2 regions of the Deinococcus seoulensis genome follow, and region 2 is predicted to be linked to the other one. Evidence: riboswitches for the same ligand, from Rfam matches in the RefSeq annotation. Region 2 holds a riboswitch; the other holds the start of a gene.
What was found. A riboswitch is a leader RNA that binds a small molecule or an ion and turns the genes downstream of it on or off. The one in region 2 is predicted to bind thiamine pyrophosphate.
Positions count from the first base shown of each region.

Region 1: linked by a shared signal. The riboswitch ahead of thiC (phosphomethylpyrimidine synthase ThiC) and the one ahead of IEY70_RS10820 (thiamine ABC transporter substrate-binding protein) in region 2 are both predicted to bind thiamine pyrophosphate.

Region 1 covers NZ_BMQM01000014.1:95,317-99,846, reverse strand. Annotated here, with positions in the region: gene thiC (phosphomethylpyrimidine synthase ThiC) at 1-1,695, opposite strand, end outside; TPP riboswitch at 1,992-2,103, opposite strand; gene IEY70_RS11405 (diguanylate cyclase domain-containing protein) at 2,149-4,530, opposite strand, start outside.
Region 2 covers NZ_BMQM01000013.1:70,869-75,398, forward strand. Annotated here, with positions in the region: gene IEY70_RS10800 (MDR family MFS transporter) at 1-134, opposite strand, end outside; gene IEY70_RS10805 (MarR family winged helix-turn-helix transcriptional regulator) at 131-634, opposite strand; gene IEY70_RS10810 (NUDIX domain-containing protein) at 720-1,187, opposite strand; gene IEY70_RS10815 (NUDIX domain-containing protein) at 1,184-1,630, opposite strand; TPP riboswitch at 1,714-1,815, shown strand; gene IEY70_RS10820 (thiamine ABC transporter substrate-binding protein) at 1,872-2,906, shown strand; gene IEY70_RS10825 (ABC transporter permease) at 3,339-4,530, shown strand, end outside.

The DNA of each region.
Region 1 (4,530 bases), on a different contig from region 2:
GCGGAACGGGTCGAGCGCCAGGTTGAACTGATCCTGCCAGCGGAACTCGAACCGCGCCCGGCTGATGGCGTTGTCGCGGGCCTGCGCGCCCGGGTGGCCCTTGGCGAGGTCGGCGGCGTGCGCGGCGATGCGGTAGGCGATCACGCCGTCGCGCACGTCCTGCCGGTCCGGGAGGCCCAGGTGCTCCTTCGGCGTGACGTAACACAGCATGGCCGTGCCGTACCACGCGATCTGCGCCGCGCCGATCGCGGAGGTGATGTGGTCGTAGCCGGGCGCGATGTCGGTGGTCAGTGGCCCCAGCGTGTAGAACGGCGCTTCCTGGCACACGTCGAGCTGCCGGGTCATGTTCTCGCGGATCAGCTGCATGGGCACGTGGCCGGGGCCCTCGATCATGGTCTGCACCCCGTGGTCCCAGGCGACGCGGGTCAGTTCGCCCAGCGTGCCCAGTTCCGCGAACTGCGCGGCGTCGTTGGCGTCCTCGACGCTGCCGGGGCGCAGTCCGTCGCCGAGGCTGAAGGTCACGTCGTACGCGGCCATGATCTCGCAGATCTCGGCGAAGTGCGTGTGCAGGAAGTTCTCGCGGTGATGCGCGAGGCACCACTTGGCGAGGATGCTGCCGCCGCGCGACACGATGCCGGTGCGGCGCCGCACGGTCAGCGGCAGGTGGGCCAGCCGCACCCCGGCGTGCACCGTGAAGTAGTCCACGCCCTGTTCGGCCTGCTCGATCAGCGTGTCGCGGTACACGTCCCAGGTGAGGTCCTCGGCCACGCCGCCCACCTTCTCCAGCGCCTGGTAGATCGGCACGGTCCCGACCGGCACGGCGCTGTTGCGCACGATCCACTCGCGGGTCTGGTGAATGAAGCGCCCGGTCGAGAGGTCCATGATGGTGTCCGCGCCCCAGCGGGTCGCCCAGACGGCCTTCCCGACCTCCTCCTGGATGGAACTCGTGACGATGCTGGTGCCGATGTTCGCGTTCACCTTCACCCGGAAGTTCCGGCCGATGACGGTGGGTTCCAGTTCCGGGTGGTTGATGTTCGCGGGAATGACCGCGCGGCCGCGCGCGACCTCGGCGCGCACGAATTCCGGCGTGATCTCGCGCGGCGTGGCCGCCCCGAACCCCTGCCCCGGATGCTGGTGCGTCAGGTCGAACGCGGCCTCCTGGCGCAGCGCCTCGCGGATCGCCACGAATTCCATCTCGGGCGTGATCTGGCCGCGCCGCGCCGCCTGAAGTTGCGTGACCGCCTGCCCGCTGCGGGCGCGGCGCGGGGCGGGCACCTGCGGGAACGGCAGCGGGCCGTCCCGGTCCAGTTCCGGGCGGCAGCGGCCCGGCAGGGCGTCCAGCGCGGCGTGGTCCGCCAGCCAGGGCCGGGCGGTCACGAGGCCCCGGCGCAGGTCGACGGTCTGCGCCGCGTCCGTGAAGGGGCCGCTGGTGTCGGGCAGCAGCAGCGCGGCGTTCGGGACAGAGCGGGTCAGGTCGCCCAGGCGTTCCAGCGTGGGTGAGAGCGTCACGCGGCGCGCCGGGACGCGCACCTGCGGGTGCAGGGTGCCGCCCAGGTACACCTTCTGGCTGGCCGGGAACGGCTCGGTCAGGTCGGAATCGGGCAGCAGCGGGCCGGACAGCAGGTCGGTCGCCTGATCGGACGTGAGCTGGGCAGCGGCGCGGCGGGTGGAAACGGACGGATCTGAAACGGTCATGGGAACTCCCCGGCTGGCGCGGCGGCGCAGCAGAAACAGAGCGAAGAAACAGGGCAGAGAAACAGGGCGAGGGTGAGGGGGGCCTGCGGCGCCACCGGGCAGCACTGGGCAGCAGGGCAGGCCGCGCGGGGCCACGGAGAGGCCCGGCGTTCGGGAGCGGCGGCGTGCCGCGTTCAGTGCGTGTGGGTCAGGTTGGGTTCGTTCAGGCGTTCGGCGGTTTCAGCGCAACAAAGACGGCCCCCTCCCGTGCGTGGAGGGGGCCGATGATCCTGGGGCGGCGCGGGGGCCGCAGCAGTGAGCTTCAACCGTCACTCTCCCTCCGCTGGTGCAAACCAGATCAGGTTCCTAGGGTTGAACACGCTGTTCTCTCAGCCGCGCGCCAGATGCGCGGCACCCCTGGTGACTGCCCGGAGTGTACACCGGCCCGCGCGGAATGCAAGCCCGGCGCGCCGCTCAGCCGGACAGGCCGGAGCCCGCGTCACCGGACGGCGCCGCGCCCGGCAGGCTGAGCGGCAGGTCCAGCAGGTCCGGCAGCAGGGCCGTCATGGCGGGGTCCAGTTGCGCGCCCGCCTGCCGCTGCACGCGCCGGTACAGTTCGTCCGGGCTGGGGGGCGCCTGGGCGCCGGGCGGGTCGCTCAGGGTGTCCAGGGTGTCGATCAGGGCGAAGGCGCGGGCCAGCAGCGGAATCTGCTCTGCGCTCAGTCCGTCCGGGAAGCCCTGACCGTCCCAGCGTTCGTGGTGGTGGCGGATGACGGCCAGCGTGTCCGGGTGCAGCCCCCCGACCTGCCGGGCCAGGGTCTCGCCCGCCTGCGGGTGCGTGGCGTGCGGGCCGACCGTGAGGCCGATGTCGTGCAGGGCCGCGCCGTGCAGCAGGGCGCGGCGGGCCGGTTCGTCCAGGTTCAGGGTGCGGGCCAGTCGCGTGGCGAGCGCCATGACGCGCCGGGTGTGGCCGGGGCGTTCCAGGCCGCGCGTTTCGAGGCTCAGGCCCAGGGTCAGCAGCGCCCCGGTCTGCGCGTCCTGAAGTTCGGCGCGTTCTCGGGCGCGTTCCAGCGCGGAGAGGACGTGCGGGGTCAGGATGTCGATCAGGTCGGCGTCCTCGGCGCCGAAGGGTTCGTCGCGGGTGAAGCACACCACGCCCAGCGGTTGCCCGCGCAGGTGCAGCGGCGCGGCCATCATGGCGCCGCCCGTCAGGAACGCGGGGCGGTGAATGCGGCTGGTGCCGCGCACGTCCACGACGCGCAGCGTCTCGCGGCCCTCCAGCGCGGCCCACGCGAGCCCCTGCCCGCGCGGGAGGGTCACGCGGCCCTCGGTCTCGCTGACGCCCAGCAGGTGCCGGGACACCAGCCGGTCGCCGCGCGGGTCGTACTGCAGGAACACGATCTCGCGCGCGCCGAGCAGGGCGCGGCTGGTGCCGGTCACGGCCGCGATGACCTGCTCGGTGCTGAGGGCGCCGCGCAGCGTGCCGCTCAGGCGGGCGAGCGCCTCCAGTTCCCGCTGCTGCCGGGCCGCCAGGACGCGCCGGGCGCGGGCGCGCAGCAGCGCGGCGACCTGCTCGGTGAAGGTGCGGGCGGTGCGCTGCGCGTCCGGTCCGAACGGCGGGCCGGGCGCGACCCGGTCGAGGTTCAAGAAGGCCATGACCAGGCCGTCCACGGCGACCGGGACGCCCAGCGTCTCGTGAATGCCGTCCACGGACAGGTGCCGGAAGGACTCCTGTCCGGTCACCTGCGCCTCGACCTCGCTGGCGGCGTGGGTGTTCACGCGGACCGCCTCGCCGCGCAGGACGCGCGGCGCGCCCGCCTGCCAGTCGCCGGGCGGCCCGGCGTACCAGCGCAGCAGGCTGGCCGGTGAGCGCCGCTGTCCCAGCAGGTCGTCACTGAACCCGGTCTGGGCGCACAGCAGGAAATCCCCGCGGTTCAGGACGTACAGCGTGCCGCTCTGCGCGCCCGGAACGTCCTGCACGGCGGCCTGCAGCAGGGCCAGCCAGTCGGCGGCGTCCGGGTCGTGGTCGCGGGCCAGCAGGGCCAGGGTGCGGCGGGCGGCGAGCGTCACGGCCTGCGTCTGGTCGGTGCCGGGGTCGATCTCCACGCGGTTGCGGCCGGCGGCCTTGGCGCGGTACAGCGCCGCGTCCGCGCGGGCCAGGGTCGTCTCGCCGGGCTCGTCGGGTTGCGTGAGGGTCCACCCGGCCGAGAGGGTCACGGGTTGCCCGCCCCCGTCGATCTGCTGCGCGGCGCTCAGGCAGCGTTGCGTGACCATCAGGCCCTGCTCGGGCGTCAGGCCGCGCAGGATCAGCGCGAACTCCTCGCCGCCCACGCGGTACACGCTGTCCTGCGGGCGGACGCTGCGCAGCAGGACCTGCGCGACCTCGCGCAGCACCCGGTCGCCCGCCGCGTGCCCCAGGCGGTCGTTCACCTGCTTGAAGAAGTCCACGTCCAGCGCCACGAGGTGCTGCCCGGCGTCCAGTTCCGCGAGATCCAGGTCGAACTGACGGCGGTTGTTCAGGCCGGTCAGGGCGTCCGTGAACGCGGCGCGGCGCAGGTCCAGCAGGGACTCGAGGTGCCGGGCGCGCAGGTGCACGACCAGCAGCACGGCGCTCAGGGCCAGGACGTTCACCAGCATCAGCGGGCCGTACACCCGCTGGAACAGCGGCGCGCCGCCCGGTTGCAGCAGCAGGCCCACGCCGTTGAACACGAAGATCAGCGGCAGCAGCGTCCACAGTCGCGGCTGCGTGAACAGGCGCAGGCCCACGCGGCGGTGAATGACGCCCGCGATCAGCAGCGCCGCCAGCGCCGACATGATGGCCGGCCCGACCCCCGCGCCGCCCAACACGGCGCGCAT
Region 2 (4,530 bases):
GCGCTGCCGACGACGGTCAGGTTCAGGCTGGAGAGGAACAGGACGGTCAGGATGCCGACGAACGCCAGGATCTTCTCGCGTTCGTTCAGGCCGCTGTGCGTGGCCGGGGTGGCGGGGGTGGGGGGTGTGGTCATGCGCGTTCTCCGGTGGGGGCGGGTGAGGCGTTCAGCGCTTCGTCCAGGGCGTTCAGGGCGTTCAGTGCGGCCTGGACTTTTTCCGGGGGCAGGTGTCCGAAGTGGGCCTGCACGATGTCCTGGCCGGTGGCGCGGGTGCGGGCGCGGGTCGCCTCGCCCTGCGGGGTGAGTTGCAGGCGTTGCAGGCGCAGGTCGGCGGGGTCCGTGACGCGCTGCACGAGGCCCGCGCCGACCAGTTTGGTCACGATGCGGGTCACGGTGGGGGCGGGCAGGTTCTGGCGGGCAGCGACCGCGCCGGGCGTGTCATAGCCGTCCATGATGCTGGCCAGCACCAGCAGTTCCTTGGTGTTCAGGCCCAGGGCGCGTTCCAGCGGTTCGTCCAGCGCGTGCTTGAAGCGCCGTGAGAAGCGCAGGGTGGTGCGCACCAGCAGGTACAGGGCGTCGCCGGGGTCGCCCGGGCCGGTGCCGGGGTCGGGGTAGGGGGAGGTCGCAGCACTCATTTCATCTGGAAGTATTCCAGATGGAAGGACGCACAATCGCGCCCTTCGTCACAGAAGCGCGAGTGTCCATCCCGCCCGGACGCCCCTACCGGGCCGGACTCGCCACCCGCAGCGCCTGCACCTGCGCCATGCCGTCCACCTGCTCGGCCAGCCGCACACCGCCCAGCAGATGCAACGCCAGCGCACGCCCCAGCCAGGGCAGCGCGTCGTCCGGCAGGTCCCCGGGGTCGAACCACCCCACCTCCGAGGTCTTCTCCAGCGGGCGCGGCGTTCCCACCCAGGTGCGCGCCTCGAAGAACACGTCCAGCCCCTGTGAACCGTCCAGGTCGTAGCGGGCCACGCCCAGGCAGGCCAGCGCCGCCGGGTCCAGGCTCACGCCCACCTCCTCGGCCGCCTCACGCGCCGCCGCGCCCGCCAGGGTCTCTCCCGCCTCCACATGCCCGCCCGGCAGCCCCCACAGGCCGTCCGCGTACGACGCGCCGCTGCGCCGCCCCAGCAGCACCCGCCCCTGACCGTCCAGCAGCACCGCCCAGGCCACCAGATGAAACGTCACGCGATCCCCCGCGCCTGCCGCACGTCGGACAGCTGCTCGGTCACGAACACACCCCGGTTCAGGTGCGCGTCCAGCAGCGGCGCCAGCCACGGCAACGCGTCGTCCGGCAGGTCACCCGGCGCGAACCACGCGACCTCGGAGGTCTTGTGCAGCGGCTGCGGCACGCCCACCCAGTCCGGCGCACGGAACAGGAAGTCCGTGCCCTGCGCGCCGTCCACCTCGTACCTCCGCACGCCCAGCACCCGCAGGCCGGTCGGGTCCAGGGTCAGCCCCACCTCCTCCCAGACCTCACGCGCCGCCGCCTCGGGCAGACCCTCGCCCGGCTCCACCTGACCGCCCGGCAGGCCCCACAACCCGTGCCCGTACGCCGACCCGTCCCGGCGGCCCAGCAGCACCCGGCCCCGCTCATCCTGCACGACCACCCACACCAGCAGATTCCGCATGACCCAGCGTGGCACGCGCCGCGCCCCGCAACCGCAACAGGTGACGCAGGACACCCCCCACGCGGCCTGCGCTATCCTGCCGGATGCGTCACCGGGGGTGCCTGCCAGGAATGGCGGGCTGAGACTTGACCCCAAAGAACCTGATCCGGGTCATACCGGCGGAGGGAGCGTGACCGGCAGCCCACACCCCACGTGTGGCGACTGCCCACCGCTTCCCCTCGTGACGCGAGGGGACTTTCTTATGCAGACCAAACTGACCGTACTTGCCGCACTTGCCCTTGCCAGCGCCGCCAGCGCCCAGGCCACCCTGACCGTCATCACGCACGACTCCTTCGACGTGGACAGGAAGCTGATCGCCGCGTTCGAGACGCAGAACCGGGCGAAGGTGCGCTTCATCAAGGGCGGCGACGCCGGGGAACTCCTGAACCGCCTGATCCTCACCCGCCGCGCCCCGATTGCCGACGTGGTGTACGGCCTGGACAACAGCCTGCTGCCCCGCGCCCGACAGGCCGACCTCCTCCAGCCCTACAAAAGCCCCGCACTAAGCCGAGTGCCCGCCGCGTACCGCCTGAGCGAGGACGGCCTGCTGAACACCGTCGACTACGGCTTCGTCGCCCTGAACTACGACCGCGCATGGTTCGAGAAGAACAAGGTCGCCCTGCCAAAAAGCCTCGACGACCTGAAAACCCCCACCTACGCGCGACTGACCGTCGTGCAGAGCCCCGCCACCAGCAGCCCCGGCCTCGCGTTCCTGCTCGCCACCGTCAACCACTACGGCGAAGCAGGCGCCTGGAACTGGTGGCGCGCCGCCCGCGCCGGAGGCATGAAAGTCACACGCGGCTGGAGCGACGCCTACTACAAGGACTTCACCCGCAACGGCGGCCGCTACCCCATCGTCCTCAGTTACGCCAGCAGCCCCGCCGCCGAAGTCTTCTACGCCGACGGCTTCAACCCCACCAAACTCCCCACGCAGGCCCCCACCGCCAACCTCTTCCTGCCCGGCAGCACCTACACCCAACTTGAAGGCGTCGGCATCCTCAAAGGCAGCAAACAGACCACCCTGGCCCGCAAATTCGTGGACTTCATGCTGAGCGCACCCGTCCAGACCGACATCCCCACCCGCATGTGGATCTACCCCGCCGTGAAAGGCACACCCCTGAACCCCGTGTTCACCTTCGCGCAGGAACCCCAGCCCACCCCCATCAAGACCGAAGTCGCCGCCAACCCCCAACGCCTCGTGGACGCCTGGATCACACAGGTCCTCCGGGCACGATGAGGACGCGGGAGGCAGGAAAAATAACCCCCTCTGCTTCGCAGGACCCCTCAGTCAGCTTCGCTGACAGCTCCCCTCAAGGGGAGCCTGAAAACATGCTTCTGCCGAAGCTGAACAAGTAGAACCTGCCCACATGCACCCAGACACCCTGCCAACCAACCGAGACAGCAACCGAGCCCGTCGCCACTGGCCCTCATCACTCGGGGGCGGCCCCTCGCTCATCTTGATTCGCTGGCCTAGGCGCACTCGCTCATGGGCGCGCAGCGCGCGGGGCGCGCGCGGCGTGACCGGAGGATGGCGTCTGAGCAGGAACCATCACCGCCAATTGCTACCGGCCGAATCAGAGAAATACCTGCCCAGTGCCAACGCAGGCTCCCCCGTCCCCCCTGGGGATGGGGGCTGGGGGGTGGGGCAACCCGCCGCAGGCGCCCACCCATGACCCCTTCACGCCTGCAAGGCTGGCTCCTGGCCGTTCCCGGCCTGATCTTCGTGGCCGTGTTCCTCGTGCTGCCGCTGGCCCGGACGCTGTCGGAGGGCGGCGTGAACCTGTCGGTGTGGGCGGACCCGTACTTTCAGGGTCGGTTGTGGTGGACGCTGGCGCAGGCGGGCGTGACGACGCTGGCGGCGCTGCTGGTGGGGGTGCCGCTGGCGTTCCTGCTGTCGCGGTTCGAGGTGCGGGGGAAGGCGTTGTTCCTGCGGCTGTTGCTGCTGCCGTTCGTGACGCCGACGCTGGTGGCGGTGCTGGGAATCAGTGCGCTGCTGGGGCCGCAGGGGTGGGTGACGCAGCTGACGGGCGTGGACCTGAGTGACACGCCGGCGCTGCTGCTGCTGGGAAACCTGTTTTTTAACCTGCCGGTGATGGTGCGGCTGGGGTATGCGGGGTTCTCGCGGGTGCCGGTGAACGCGGTGGGCGCGGCGCGGTCGCTGGGTGCCTCGGCGTGGCGGGCGGCGCTGGGGGTGGCGTTGCCGCTGGCGTTGCCGGGCGTGCTGGCGGGGGCGGTGCTGGTGTTCCTGTACTCGGCGTTGAGTTTCGGCCTACCGCTGGCGCTGGGTGGCGAGCGGTACGGGACGCTGGAGGTGGAGATCTACACGCTGACGGCCCTGCAACTGCGCCTTTCGGAGGCGAGTGCGCTGATCGTGGGGCAACTGCTGTTGACGCTGGTGGCGACGGCCGCGTACGTGCGCTTATCGGCGGGCGGGGTGGGCGTGGCGGCGGGCGGACTGCCGGGAGCACGGGGTGGGGCGCGGGCGGCGCTGCTGGGCCTGGGGGCGCTGGTGGTCGTGGTGTGCTTCGCGCCGCTGCTGGCGGTCGTGGTGCGGGGTCTGCTGGGGTCCGGCGGCCCGACCCTTGCTTACTGGCAGGCGATCCTGGCCGACCCGGACACGCCGCTGCTGGCGTGGAACACCGTGCGCTTCGGGCTGCTGGCGCTGCTGGGCGCGGGCGTGCTGGGCGGCCTGTACGCGCTGGGCGCGTGGCGGGCGCGTTCGCGGGTGCTGGACCTGATCTCGCTGCTGCCGCTGATGGTCTCGCCGGTCAGTCTGGCGGTCGGGTACCTGCTGGCGTTCCCGGCGCTGGCCGCCACGCTGCCCATGCTGATCGCGGCGTACACGCTGCTGGCGCTGCCAC